DNA from 2 places in the Paenibacillus sp. CH40 genome. Region 1 is predicted to be linked to the other one. Evidence: riboswitches for the same ligand, from Rfam matches in the RefSeq annotation. Region 1 holds a riboswitch; the other holds the start of a gene.
What was found. Region 1 has a riboswitch for cyclic di-GMP ahead of NLX73_RS17805 (collagen binding domain-containing protein). Riboswitches for the same ligand answer to the same signal wherever they lie in the genome.
Positions count from the first base shown of each region.

Region 2: it holds a riboswitch for cyclic di-GMP, as region 1 does, so the genes downstream of both, NLX73_RS14960 (glycosyl hydrolase) here and NLX73_RS17805 (collagen binding domain-containing protein) in region 1, are expected to answer to the same signal.

Region 1 is NZ_JANAVQ010000006.1:28,747-35,832, forward strand. It holds gene NLX73_RS17800 (class D sortase) at 1-286, opposite strand, end outside; gene NLX73_RS17805 (collagen binding domain-containing protein) at 403-3,963, opposite strand; cyclic di-GMP riboswitch class I at 4,188-4,268, opposite strand; gene NLX73_RS17810 (AraC family transcriptional regulator) at 4,319-5,200, opposite strand; gene NLX73_RS17815 (DUF445 domain-containing protein) at 5,794-7,050, shown strand; gene NLX73_RS17820 (TIGR02328 family protein) at 7,084-7,086, shown strand, end outside.
Region 2 is NZ_JANAVQ010000004.1:360,876-367,961, forward strand. It holds gene NLX73_RS14955 (PD-(D/E)XK nuclease family protein) at 1-2,124, opposite strand, end outside; gene NLX73_RS14960 (glycosyl hydrolase) at 2,173-3,741, opposite strand; cyclic di-GMP riboswitch class I at 3,756-3,836, opposite strand; gene NLX73_RS14965 (sugar phosphate nucleotidyltransferase) at 3,994-5,370, opposite strand; gene NLX73_RS14970 (UDP-glucose dehydrogenase family protein) at 6,034-7,086, opposite strand, start outside.

The sequences.
Region 1 (7,086 bases):
TGGCTATGGGAGTTTGTTCATTAGCGCTTGCCATGGGAGCAGGAGATGGGGAAGTATTTTGTCGCGCTTCACTAACCGGAACTTCCGTAAGACGAGTAGACAAGCGAGCATAGCTGTCCGTAAGACTGGCGGTCCATAGCGCATCGCTTTTTCCTGTTGGTAGCTCGGCTGCTTTTAATAGCTTGCTTTGTTCCCGATCCTCATTCCATTCCGTCGCTTTAGGAAACAAAATAAAAAGTAAGCCTAACACAATGAATACGTAGGAAAGTTTACGCAGACGCAGCAATCTCGCCTCCCCTAAGCAAAGTACGGATTATACATACTTTTTTGAAAAATGCCCCATTCCTGACTCATTCCAATCGGGAATGGAATGAGCCGTGAGATCAGGGCAGGTGATTAATTTTATTTTTTGTTTGTCCGTCTGAATTTCAAAAATACGCCCCATATAACCATCGCTATGCCTGTCAAATAGAACGGAACGGGGCTGCTTTCACCTGTTTGGGGTAATTGATGTACCGCAGGTGTATCCTCCGGCTCTTCAGGTTCTTTCTCCGGAACCTTGAGACGGATCTTAGGTTCGGGATCGTCTTTCGAATCCACCGGAGGAGGATCTTGATGAGGCATGACGGCTGGCAGTTCCGGCGGTATAGGCGCAGGTTCCTCCTGTGGAGGGACTATGTCCTCCGGAGACTTTGGCAATGACGGAGGGACGATTATAGACGGAATATCGGGTATTTCCGGATCTTTGTCATGTTTTTTACCTGAGCCTCCGGACGGGGGTGAGGGGTTTGGATGAGTAGGCGTTCCTGGTCCTGAGGGATTCGTGGGGTCTGTTGGAGTTCCCGGGTCTACAGGTGGTTCAGGGTCGTTTTTCTTTTCTTTACGATTGGTGATCACAACCCTCTTTACGCCAGAGCTTTGTCGCAGTGTTGCATCTATTTTGATCTCAAGCTTGCCCTCGGTGATTTTATAGCCCTCCGGTGCTGCCAATTCTTCCAAGATGTAATCGTCATGAAGCAAGGAAGAAAAGATGATTTTGCCTTCCTGATTGGTGGTCTGAATGAGAGGGGCTCTTTTTTGACCTTTATCATAGAGCGCAAACTGTGCGCCAGGCAGTACCTTGTCAGGCATATCCTGATCTACCTTGGTCAGCTCAAGACTTTCGGTCACACCCCCGCCAGAACCGGAGCCGGAAGACGTTCGTACGATGATTTCCTGGCTGGTTTCCCGCAGTTCTGTCGTCAAGCGATCCCCCTCAAAGGCAACCTTATTACTCACCTTGGCTTTGTCTTCAGCATGAATGAACGATTGGTATTCAAGTATAAAAGCAGTGGAAATATCCTTAGCAAAAGTAAGTTCAAAAGTTTGCAGGCCTTGACCATCTGTCTTGATATACAGCTTGTAATCTTGGTTTCTAATCAACTCGGTGCCCTTGGTGGTATTTCCGTTGGCAGCGATGATTGTAGAGTACAAATGAAAGGAATCCTCAATTAAGATTTGATTGCTGCTAGGCTGATCTATAATTTTAGCGTTGGATACATGGGACTGTCCTTCATTGATGCGGATGCTCCAGTCAATCTTATTTCCATTTTGTGCACCGACTTTAGATACATATTCTCCGCCATGAGGTACCGTGACTTGCGCTGCCCATTCGGAGACAGTTTTTTGTCCATCTAGTAGAAGGGCTTGATTATGGATTTCCTTTTCGATCAGTTCTCCTTCCAATGAAGTTTGAAAGGTAATCCAGTAGGGAGTCTGTATCTTATTTTTGAACTGGATACGCATTTCATTACCATTTTGCTGGGAGGGAGGAATAATGGTGTATTGATCTGCTGGGATTTCAGCCCCTTTTTGTACGCCATCCCACCATCCCAGCAAGGTCATATCGTATACTTTTACGGAGGCGGGCAGTAACTTCTGACCTTGCAACAAGGGGTCTCTCACTTCCGCGTGATTCAGGATCTTGCGATTGTAGTTAGCTTTAATATCCCAGGTAATGAGCTTGGAGGTCGCATTATAGCTTCCTTGCTTGGCACCGTTTCGTTGTGTCATAAAGTCCGGCCAGATCGGGCACTCCACTTCTTGCGATGATCTTTCCCCGTCTTCAAACTGGTATTCTATATGCGATTTATTACGAAACTCGGGCTTCGTCGTATCCGTTTTCCAGTCATTATTATAGGTAGTTGAATACTTGATTGTATAAGCCTTCTGAATGGCTTTATGAAAAATGAGCGTAAATCCTTGTTTATAGTCCTGTGATAGCGGAATCAGCTCATAATCCGTGGGTGCACGTAGCTCCGTTGTTCCGTCAACACTTTGAATTTTCAGGGTGTCCGGTAACAAGGCCAAGCCCCCGTTTGGAAACACATCCTGAATGACAATATTTTTCATGATGTACAAGTCTGTATTGATGGTAATCACCCAAGGTATGATTTTGGTGTTGTAATTGGGTGTGTCATACATTTTAGTCATAACTCCGCTTATGATTTCCGTCGATACGATCTTCTGGGTTCCATCTGAGGTTATGATGTTTGTAACTTTTCCATTATCATAGACACGGCCTCTGGCTTGAGTCTGGTATCGGATGGTATAGGCTGAATCTACGTCGAAGTTGAATTGAAGTTTGAAGCCGTTGCGGTCCGGATAATCAACTGGGATGACAGTATACGCCCACGATGGGAGCTCTTCCAGTGTGTTTCCCTTAAATACTTTCAAAGAACCGGGCAGCAATTCTTGAGTTTTATTGAAATGATCAATTAAAAGAGCTTTGGCTTCGGGAATTTTTGTCTCGCTGAAGTTATATCTTATGGCCCACGAGAGTGTTTGTGTGGAATGATCATATTTTTCAACCTTTTTGGACAAAAATTCACCACGTTCCACCTGAACAGTAGCGGTAGCAACAACGTTCTCTATCGCATCTCCTGAAAGCGTTGCTGTGTTGGAGAAACGAGTTTCATCGCCAATAATACGCGTGGAATATTGAATCTGATAGGCCGTGTTAATGCTATCGTCTTGAAAACGAATCACAAACCCTGTCCTGGCTTGATCTGCTTCAATGGCATATTCACTTGCATTCACTAGGTCTCGAACAACGGTCGAGCCGTCGATATTGACTTGTAGATGATAGAGCCGGATAGAGTCTCTTCTGAGTTCCAACCCTGAAGGAATTGGATCGGTGATGAGGGCATGCTTTACGGTGTTTAGCTGTTTGTTCACATCAATGGTCCAGTCAATCTGATTGGTGCCAGCTATTTTCCCTTGTTTGCTTAGGGTTGGCCCTGACTGGGGTTTTACATTCACGATGACCGTTTGTACCCCGCCTTTGATCGGAATCGCAATGATGATCTCTGTACTGCCTTTCATCATCTCTTTCGTAAACTCGGTTTTGATTTGCAGTTTGCCGCTGACATTGGAATGATTCTCTACATATTGGTTAAAGGTCATGATCACCTTGCCCTGACGATCTACTGTGAAGTATCCCACGGTTCCGTCGGTAGTGACTAGTGGAGATGAGATATCAGTGTAGATGACAAACTGTTCTGGTAAATGAAAGGTGAAGGTGTCCCCTGACTTATAGGTATTGTCAGGAAGCTCCCATTCATAGCCTAGTTGGATGGCTGATCCGATGTCGAATTGGCTGTCTGGACTATATACCGCATCAATGACACGCCCTGCTTCGTCGGTCAGGCTCAACTTCGTTAATATGCTCTGCGGAGCTGCATCATGTTGAGACTTTGAACTGGTTGCTCCTTGAACGAAGGGAACCGTGTTTGAAGGAATCTCCCTAGGAGGTTCAAGGTTTGGGACAACGTATACAGCATCCGTAACGGTATGGTTAGGATCGGATACAGCACTCTGCGGCAGTTCTGGGGCTGGAGCATCTGCGTAAGCCAGCGTTACGCTGAAAAAGCTTTGGACAATGAGCAATAAGGCAATGATCATTACATTTATTTTTGTTCTCATGCTCCAAGTGATTCTCCTATTCATCGTAATATGGCAATGCTTCGGCGGTTATGTTTTTTCCTTCCCTCCTCCTAGTTCGAAATTAGTATATTCAGCATGCTAGGCTGACATGACTATCCCAATAGAAAAAAAGCCCTGATCATAGCGATCAGGGCTTTCTTCGAGAGAGGTAAAGCAATTTGTGATGGATCTATGTAAAAAAGACATAATAAAAAGCTCGTTCATCTGGTAGCTGGCTGCCATCTGGAAAGGAAGGCCCTATAGTTTTGCGTCACTGCCTTTCGACAGTTTTGCCATTAACTTGAATAGCTTGTGCGTCTATCATCTATCAAACTGATTTCATGTAACCTCTCATTTACAACTTTGAACGGTTCCCCCATTTTTTGCGGAAGGAATGAGGTGTTTCTCCTACATGCTCCTTGAATAGGTTAATAAAATGGCTCGTATTGGGAATCCCTACGTACCTTGCGATATCCACAATGGACATGTCACTGGTTTTAAGCCAGCTTTGAGCGGCTGTGATACGGACATTAATGAGATAATCAATCGGAGAGAAACCGATCTGCTTTTTGAAATTTTTAGCCAGATTAAACTTGTTTAATTCAAACATATCTGCCAGCGAGTCCAGTGTTATTCGCTCACAGTAGGACTGATCCAAATATTGCTGTACCCGGCGTACTTCGCTCAGGGTTTCAGCATTCACACACGGATGATCATAGGGATGTTGCAAAATGCACGTTAGTATTTCACCAATGAGCCTGGACGTTAGTAGCTCAGCGGAAAGACTTCTGTCAGACTGCCCACAAATCAGAGCATGGAGCTTATCCAATATAATATGCGGATTATGCATGGAAATGACCGGTTTATTATGCTTGGCAAATTGTTCGTAAAAATTTTCAATCAGATTGCCATACAGGTACAGGCTGATAAACTCCCAGGATTCATGACTGGAGGTGCTGTATTGAACATATTCCTCGCAATTAACAAAGAACAAATCTTGAGGTTTTATGATATATTTCTTGCCCCGGTACAGTAATTCTCCCTTACCAGACAACGTAAAGACAAGCAAAAAAGAGGCAAGTTCTTTCCTTTCCATCGTAAAAGCAGAAGTTTTTTGGAAGTAGCCTAATTCCTGGATATATAAAAGGGATTGCTTGGCAAAAGCGGAGGGAGTGCGTACAATAACGACCGGATCGCCATTCCAGAGGCCCACGTTGTTTTTTTGGTCTGTTGTCATATTCAATTCCTTTACAAAAAAGCAATTTTATCTAGCATATCTTGGTTTGAATTACCAATATATAATGACTGATTAAACATGATTCCCTATTTATAAAAGTTTATTTTATCACATCAAATATGTCTATATAGCAAAATATGTGTTTGAATTTTATGGGAGTATCACTTTTTATGGATATATAACCTGGTAATCCATACGAAAAAGTCGAATGCTGTTGAAAGAATCTGGGGTTATCATGGATTCAAATCCTTTCTGAGGTCAAATACCAACATGGTACTGAAAAAAGGTATCTTATGCCCATTCAACTTTCTTGTTCACTTCTCCTTTCGGTTTAAAAAAAATGGGACTTGGTTCTGATAAAATGGTTCGTAAGGCTTATTATTGAAAATAAGAGTTTGGGCCCAGTGCTGTGATTTTGTTCACAAACATGAATGTAAAAAAGAGAGATATATGCATAAAAAATTACGCAAAAAGTGCCCTTGCGCGTTTCATCTCAAGTGCTTTCAACTTTGGAAATGACACCGGCAATGATATGATGGGTAATACAGGTATAGTGCTTTACTTACTCGACAGTCAGTTTGGAGGATTACAGGATGGGAAAACCAAAAAATACGAAAACCGCAGCGGCTTGGTCGCTCGTTATTCTAGGGGCAGGCTTTGCAGCCACATTGCCCTTCCAGCAATATGGCTGGGCTCGTTTGTTAGCCGGAGCTTTTGAGGCAGGACTTGTAGGGGGACTGGCAGACTGGTTCGCTGTCACTGCTTTGTTCCGTCATCCGCTAGGCATTCCGATACCACACACCGCGCTGCTTCCTAAAAATAGGGACAAGCTCACGAATGCATTGGTGAGTACGGTGGAAAATAACCTGCTAAACAAAGACAGCATCGCGTCTAAAATTGCAGATATCCGTTTGGCCGATTTGGTGCTGGGCGGTGTGGAAAAAGGATTGCGCACGCCGGAGGCGGCGGCATCCATAGATGTTCTTGCCAAGCGGCTTGTCCAGTCCCTCCCGCTCGCGGAATTGGCTCCGGTCATCGTGGCCGAGCTGAAGCGGCAGATGACTGACTTTGACGCCGGACCGCTGCTGGAGGCGCTTGCTCATCAGACCAGCGAGAAGGGCTATGATCGCCGCGCACTGGATTACACGCTGGAGCAAGCCGAGTCCTGGCTTTTGCGACCCGAAACGGGTTATACGCTGGGCACCTTAGGGATGCAGGCTGTCAGTGGTTTGCAGGTGAGCGGGCTGATGCAATTTGCTTTGAACGCATTCCTCGGCTATCTGAACGAAGAGCGTATGGGTGAAATGATTCGTCATTTCCTGCTGGATCAGGTAGCAGAACTGCAAAGGGAAGAGCACCCGCGCCGTCAGGCTGTGCTGGATGGTCTGAAAACACAGGTGACCCGATTGGCGACGAAAGATACGGTTCAGGAAGGGTTGAACGGCTGGAAGGATAGCCTTGTTGAAGCCTGGGAAGGCGATGCGTCAGTGCTGGGCAAAATGGAAGAGCTGCGTATACGCTTATTGGACTACATGGAAGACGGAAGCTATGTGCAGACCTATATTTTACCGCTATTGGATCGGATGCTGACTGATTTAAGAGGGAATACCGAGCTGCTGGACAAGATCAATGTGCGAATTGTGGAAGGTATTACTGGACTGGTGGAAGCTAACCATAGTCGGATTGGTAACTTGGTGCGCGAAAATGTAGACAAGATGGATAACAAATCCCTGATTGCACTGATGGAGGACAAACTGGGACAGGATTTACAGTGGATACGTATTAATGGCGCAGTTACAGGCTTCCTGATCGGTATTGTGCTGACAGGTATCCGTATGCTAATCCATTAGAACAGAAAAAGCGACAGATAGGGTTGTGGAAGCATG
Region 2 (7,086 bases), on a different contig from region 1:
AGATACGCCTTCTGCCTGAAGCCAATTAATCTTTACCGCCCCATCCTGAACAGAGGCAGCCTTCACCCCTGTTGGGGCCGAAGCTGCGGTCTGATCTGTACTTTTTAATTCCAAAATATATTGTACCGCTTCGCCAGGACCCAGCTTTTCTTCAAAATCAAGGGCAGGAGAAGCCTTGAGCCCTGATATGGAACGCTGTGCCTGACTGTAAGTAGAACCCGCTCCAAAACGTTCACCTGTGTACAAACCGGCTTTCGGCATCGTTACCCGTACACGAACGGTCTGCGGGGTAGCTTCGAAATTCACTAGATTCACCAGCAATTTGTCTGAAGTAGCGCCGCTACCTGCCAGCGGTTTAAGCTTGGACGTATCCACCGCACGAACATAGACCATCTTGTCCTTGGTATCCTCTGGATTCAGCACTGTATAAGTCAGAGGTTTTCCATGGGTGGCATAGGCTAAGCTCAAGCGTCTCATGATCTTAACGCGGGTGTCCTGTCCTTGCCCGAACGGATAAATTTCTGTGTTGGCCGGGTTATGACTTTGCAGATCGAAGCCTGTTTTAAACAGCGTATAATCTTTATAAAAAGCAGCGTGCTGGATAAACATATCGGCAAATCCAATTTGCGAACGCATAATCCGGTCGAATGCAGCTGCTTGTGGCTGACTAGCCCCGTAATCGGGATTGTCTCGATGCGTATCATTGGTACCGAACTCTGTGTTCAGCATCTTTTTCGCCAGTCCATTGCTCGAACCGCCGAAGGTTTTCAAATTTTGGACGAAGCTACCCCCGCCCTCTTCATTATACGATTCACCATAGGCGTGTCCATTGGTCAGGTCGGTGACTTCCTCCAGCTGTTTACGTTGCGCCGGGTCCCGTTCCCATCCATCTGGGTCACCGCATTTTTGCGTACCACTAGTTTGATTTTTGCACGCCTTGGTAGAGTACGTTGGCCAGTAGGCCCAGCCCGGTGCTACGGTTTTGAGATGCGGTGCCAATTGCTTGCCTTCTGTATTCAACCACTTGGCCACAGCCAGGTTTACCGCCTTGGAGCGATTAAATAATCCAGGTTCGTTATCTACTTCATAATATTGAAGATAAGAACCGTATTTTTTTACATAATCGCGCAACTTTTGCTTGGCTGTCTCTGGCAGAGAACCATCTTTTTGCAGCTTAATATCACCTGTATATAAATACAAAGCAGACGATTGCATATTATACTGCTTTAACGTTTGATAGTAATCATCCACGTCTGTACATGCCTTGCCCACATTACTGGCACAGGTGACCCTCATGACGTTGCCACTATAAGCAATTCCCAGCCATTTGAGAACGTATGGTAAATGCTTAACTGCACCCTGATCATAATAAAATTCTTTATTGTTCACATTTGTTCCGGTCAGTATATATTTACCGTGTACCGGTTCGGTCGCAGGTGAAGCTAACGTCTCCAAGCTCAAGTCATCCCAGGTCCACCACACATTTTTATCTTCTGCAGAGGAGCAGTATAGGCAGCGCGCTGTCTTTAGCTTGAGTACGTTAACACCGCTTTGCAATTGCTCTTTGGGTATATACAGCTCGTAGTTGCTTTTGTAATTATATGCACTGCCCGTACCGGAAACCCCAGCGATTTGAATGATACCGGACAGCTGATAATTTGAAAATACAGCCATTTGCGGAACAGCTTTGCCCGCATCCAAAATCCGTACACGGAATATCACTCCATTGGGAGGAACTTGATCCAGCTTATACTGGAGCGACAGTTCAGGATTCGTGGACGCATTCAAGCCGGGAGGAATATCTCCACTGCTGAGCAATACCGGGGCCGCTGTATTCTCTGCTATGGACGTTGCAGACGATATTCCTTTAGCCGACGATTCGGTAGAAGCAGAGGCTGTAGGAATGTTGATATTGTCTCTACCAATCACTCCTCTAAATTCCGCTGAAGAATCATCCCTCTGTCCCAGCTTCCATACTGGACTGGCTGCCGCTACTTTATCCGTCGGCAGTTCTACGCTCCTTGAAGGCGTGTAAATCAACCAAGCGATCAGCGCTATAGCTACGACCCCCAGCAGCCCGGATAATACTGGCGTATACCTGTGGGTCAACCATTTTTTCATCATATGATCCACCCTCTCTCCTCAAAATTTTTGACCGGGAAAGAGAATCTATTAAGGAAGAAACAAAGCGTTACCGGGAATCACCGCTTTCGCTTCATGCTGACTTTCCCACATCAGACGTGCCATTGCGTCACCATATTCATCATAGTATTCAACTTTTAAATCTACCATTTTACCTGCTTGCAAGGTGATACTGCCCTTGCGCTCTGTCCAGCTTTGCTTAAACCAGCTATCAATAATCAGCTTGCCGTCTACCCATACCCGGATTCCATCATCAGATATCGTTGTAAACGTATAGGTCTCACTATATTGTGGCTTCATTTTACCTGTCCAGCGAACGGAGAACCGATCAGCGTTCACCCTTGCATCAGCTGTGGCAGCACGCCAGTTATAGTCCAGCTTGCTATCTGTACGGGTCAAAGCAGCACTACCATCCAGATTCATGTTGTTAAAATATTCACCCCGCAGCCCGTTCGCATAAACCATATCCGGAACAGAAGGAGGAGCCGGGATAGGCTCGCTTTGCCCCTCGTCCGGTAGGGTTGGTACATCTGTCCCGGGTTGTTGAACTGCTGCCAATCCATTTTTCACATCATCTCGCGTCAAGCTCCTCGAATCATTCATATAATCCTGAATTTGATCCGTTGTGTTATTCTCGGTCAGCATCTTTCCCCAAGTCATGGAATACACCCATTTGGGCTGAGCCTGTAATACCTCGGAGCTGGGCATCTCACCGTGTTCCCCAATGGCAATCGGCTTATCCCCTGCCAACCCGAGCAGACCTTCATAATGACTTTGTTCAAAATCATTGTTGTAAATGTCTACAGCCAAAATGTCTACTTTGTCATCCCCCGGATATTTAGGGGTATACGGGAAGGTATACGAATTAGGAGCATTCGGGCTCCATACCCACAGCAGATTGTCTAGTTGATGTGTGTTTACAAAACGGTCATACATGATATTCCATAGCTGATTGAAATTAGTTTTGTTTCCCCACCAGAACCAGTCACCATTCATTTCGTGATAAGGTCTCCATAAAACCGGAACACCCGCATCACGAAGCTGCTTTAGCGATACAGCGACCTTATCCAGATCGGCAATGAGGAGGTTATACTGCGCAGTGCCTGGCGTCACGTATTTATTGAACTCCGTCTGACTTACTTTCGCCTGCACATTGGCCCAAGTCAGTGGTCTACCCGGCAGCGCTTCATGAAAAGTCATCGTCACAATGCCTCCGGATCTGCTCCAGCGGATCGCGCTATCGACAACATTTTTACGTTGTGCTGCTTCCGAAGCGGCAGATTGACCTGAGATGGCTCCCATCTCATAGCCGTGCACACCCACATACGCCTGACTGATTTTTTGGACCTTGTTACTTAATTCATCCGGACTCTCCAAATAATCATGCTGACCGGTGATTATTTTTTTCCCCGAGATGCTGAGTAAATAGCTGTATAGTTCACGGGCCTGAGTAGAAGCGTCCGAATTAACAGGTTGTAATGCAGCGGCATTCGCCACAGACAGAGATTCACCAAAACCGACGGGCAACAAAGAAAAAAGCATAACTACGGGGAGTGCATGACGTATCAGTCGATACAGAGGAATAAAATTGAATCTCACTTTTTGCTCTTCCTTTCGGTAGCCAGGCTGCCATCCCTACGGAAGGCCCTTTAGCTTTGCGTACCTGCCTTTCGACAGGGCTGCGTTTATCGTTGGAAGGAGTTTGGATTCCTTCTTACCCTAAGTATCGACTTTCTTTTGCCAAAATTTAATAGGACATGTTCATGGATTTACAGGTTTTCGCTCATTTTCGACATTTCGGGCTATAAACGTTCGTCAATTCGTCTCTTTTTTTCATTTTAACGAAAAAATTTATGAAATAAATTGGTGACGGGAAATTTCATTCCAATCCATACAAAAGCGGACAATATCCTCTTCAACCAATTCAGAACCAGTCTGCACCTCAATAAAATCCACATCGGTCACAGCCAAAATGCTATGCTTCGTTCCTTCAGGAATGCGAACTACATCACCAGCTTTTACTTTGTGCAGCTTCTCATTCAAAATAATTTCCGCTTCACCGCTAATAATGGTCCAAATTTCACTCCGTTTGAAATGAAGCTGATAGCTGATATTTTTGCCTTTCCGTACGCGGATTCGTTTGGTCAATACCTCGTTACCCTCGTCATACTTGACATAATCCACAACCCGATACTGCCCCCAACGACGTTCTTCATACATTGGACGCTGATCATGAGCCTTGAGCACTTCCTTAATGCGAGGACTTTCAGCCTTATTGGTCACAAGAATACCATCCGGGCTAGCGGCTACAATCAGATCATTCGTTCCAATGATCGCCACAGGAATGTCTAACTCGTTAATAAGACTCGTATTGACGCAATCCTCCGTTACTACACCTCTGCCCACTTGTTGATTAGACATTTCTTCTGTGAGCGTATTCCAGGTGCCCAAATCCTTCCAAAAACCATCATACGGAAGAACTACGATATCCTTTTCCTTCTCGACTACTTCATAGTCAAAGCTGATTTTTTCCAGAGATGCGTATTGCTTTTGCATTTCTTCATAATTCAGCGGCAACCCCTTGGATGCCAAGATATCCAGCAAATAACTTAATTTGAATGCAAAAACCCCGCAGTTCCATAGAGCATTGCGTTCAATCAGACGCTCCGCCTGCTCCCGGTCGGGTTTCTCTTGAAAATGGCTCACTTCGCGGTAGCCAGTGCTACCTTGGGTGGCATCGTTTTTCGGAATAATGTAACCATATTTCTCTGAAGGATAGGAAGGGACAACCCCGATTAAAGCAAGCTTGCCTTCACTCTCCTGGAGTGTATGTTCCAGCTGGGCTACGGAAGCGAAGAAAGCATCCTCAACATAAGGATCTACAGGCAATATAGCTATAATTTCATCAGGGGAAACACCAGCAATGGAATATAGATAAGTCGCTGTCAGCGCAATCGCAGGAAAGGTGTCTCTGCGTTCCGGCTCAACAATGATGCGCGTATTCGGGCCGACCTGACTCTGGATCATTTCGACCTGTGCTCTCCCTGTCGCAATAAACGAGGATTCTGATAATCCGTTGTCTCCCAATTGTCTCCATACCCGCTGTACCATGGATTCCGAAATCCCCTCCGGGCTCTCCAGTACCTTCAAAAATTGTTTGGAACGGGAATCGTTGGACAAAGGCCATAATCTTTTACCGGAACCACCAGACAAAAGTACGAGCTTCATAACTCTCCACTTCCTCTCTATATTGGTTGGATGATCGTTCTGAATGATGAGTAGCCCGCTACGGGCTGGATTTAATCTTATGATCGCTGTTGACGTGGGATTCTTTGGATTGTATAAGACATTTAAATGTAAGAATACCACGTCAAAGGCGAACGCTCCGCTTCTCCAGATTCAAATCCATCCCTGCGCTACTCAAAAATGCATCATGCCGATCATACCGTTTATTGCAAAAGGCACGACCGGACATTATTAAGTCCGGTCAGCCTGTAAGACGTTCGAGAACTCAGAGCTTGCCCGCTGTGCTTGCAAGCTTCAAGTAATCGAGGTTTCGTAACACCTTGCCCAGATTGCCTTCGGCAACCGCAATGGCGTACTTGATCGGAAGGAGCGGCTTCAACCGCGCCGCTCCTTCCGATACGCCCTTCCTACTCCCCCCCCATAAGGTGGAAATTTAAAAACTGTGACTCCACGGCGAAAAGCAGCTGAGCGGGCAGAATTGTTCTGAAGAAGCGTCAGCGTTTGCCTTTATCCCCGGATTTTAACCTTTGAATGTTTTATATAATCCAGAAAATCCGGGGGTAACAGCAATCGGAAGAACAATCTGCACGCGTAGCGCCTTCAGCGCCTCCAACACCGCCACAGTCACTTTTTAATCTGTCACTTTTAAACTTCCACTTTATCTCTATTCCACCCACTCATCCGCGGACGACCCACGGAGTAGTATTCCAGCCCGGAGCCTTGGATCTGTTCCTCACCGAATACGTTACGACCGTCAATGAGAACCGGCTTGCGCAAAATGGAGGCCAGTTGTACGAGATCGACTTTTTTGAACTCTTCCCAATCGGTCAACAGGCACACAGCGTCGCTACCTTCAGCGGCTTGCTGTGGGGATGAGCACCACATAATATTCGGGTGATCCACGCGCTCCTTGAATTTATCCATCGCAATGGGATCATACAGTTTGACAATAGCGCCTGCCTGAATGAGCGTTTCTACGATTTCCAGTGCTGGAGCTTCGCGGATGTCATCTGTATTTGGCTTGAAGGCGAGGCCCCAAATGCCAATGGACACACCGTTCAGTTGACCCAGCGATTCGCGCAGCTTGGATACAATCATAAAGCGCTGGTCGGTATTCACCTCGACCACCGATTTCAATAACTTAAATTCATAGTCTACATTACCTGCAATTTGGATAAGCGCATTTGTGTCTTTTGGAAAGCAAGAGCCACCATACCCGATCCCTGCTTGTAGGAAAGAGGAGCCAATCCGTTTGTCCATCCCCATACCGTCAGCCACACAGGTTACATCAGCGCCAACCTTTTCGCAAATATTAGCGATTTCGTTAATGAACGAAATTTTAGTTGCCAGAAACGCATTGGACGCGTATTTGATCATTTCAGCACTACGGATATCCGTCACATAGATTTTATCCGTGAACACCTGATGCAGAGTGACCATGGTTTCACGCAATCCTGTATTGTCCAAACCAATAATGATGCGATCCGGATAAAGCGTATCATTGATGGCTGAGCCTTCTCTCAGGAACTCCGGCGCGGAGACGATATCGAAAGACAAACTCGTGTGACGAGCCAACACGTCCTTAATCTTTTCGTTCGTTCCGACAGGTACAGTACTCTTGGTCATAATAATCTTATACCCGTTCATGGCTTTCCCAACATCAGCGGCCGCCTGTTCAATGTATGACAAATTCGCCTC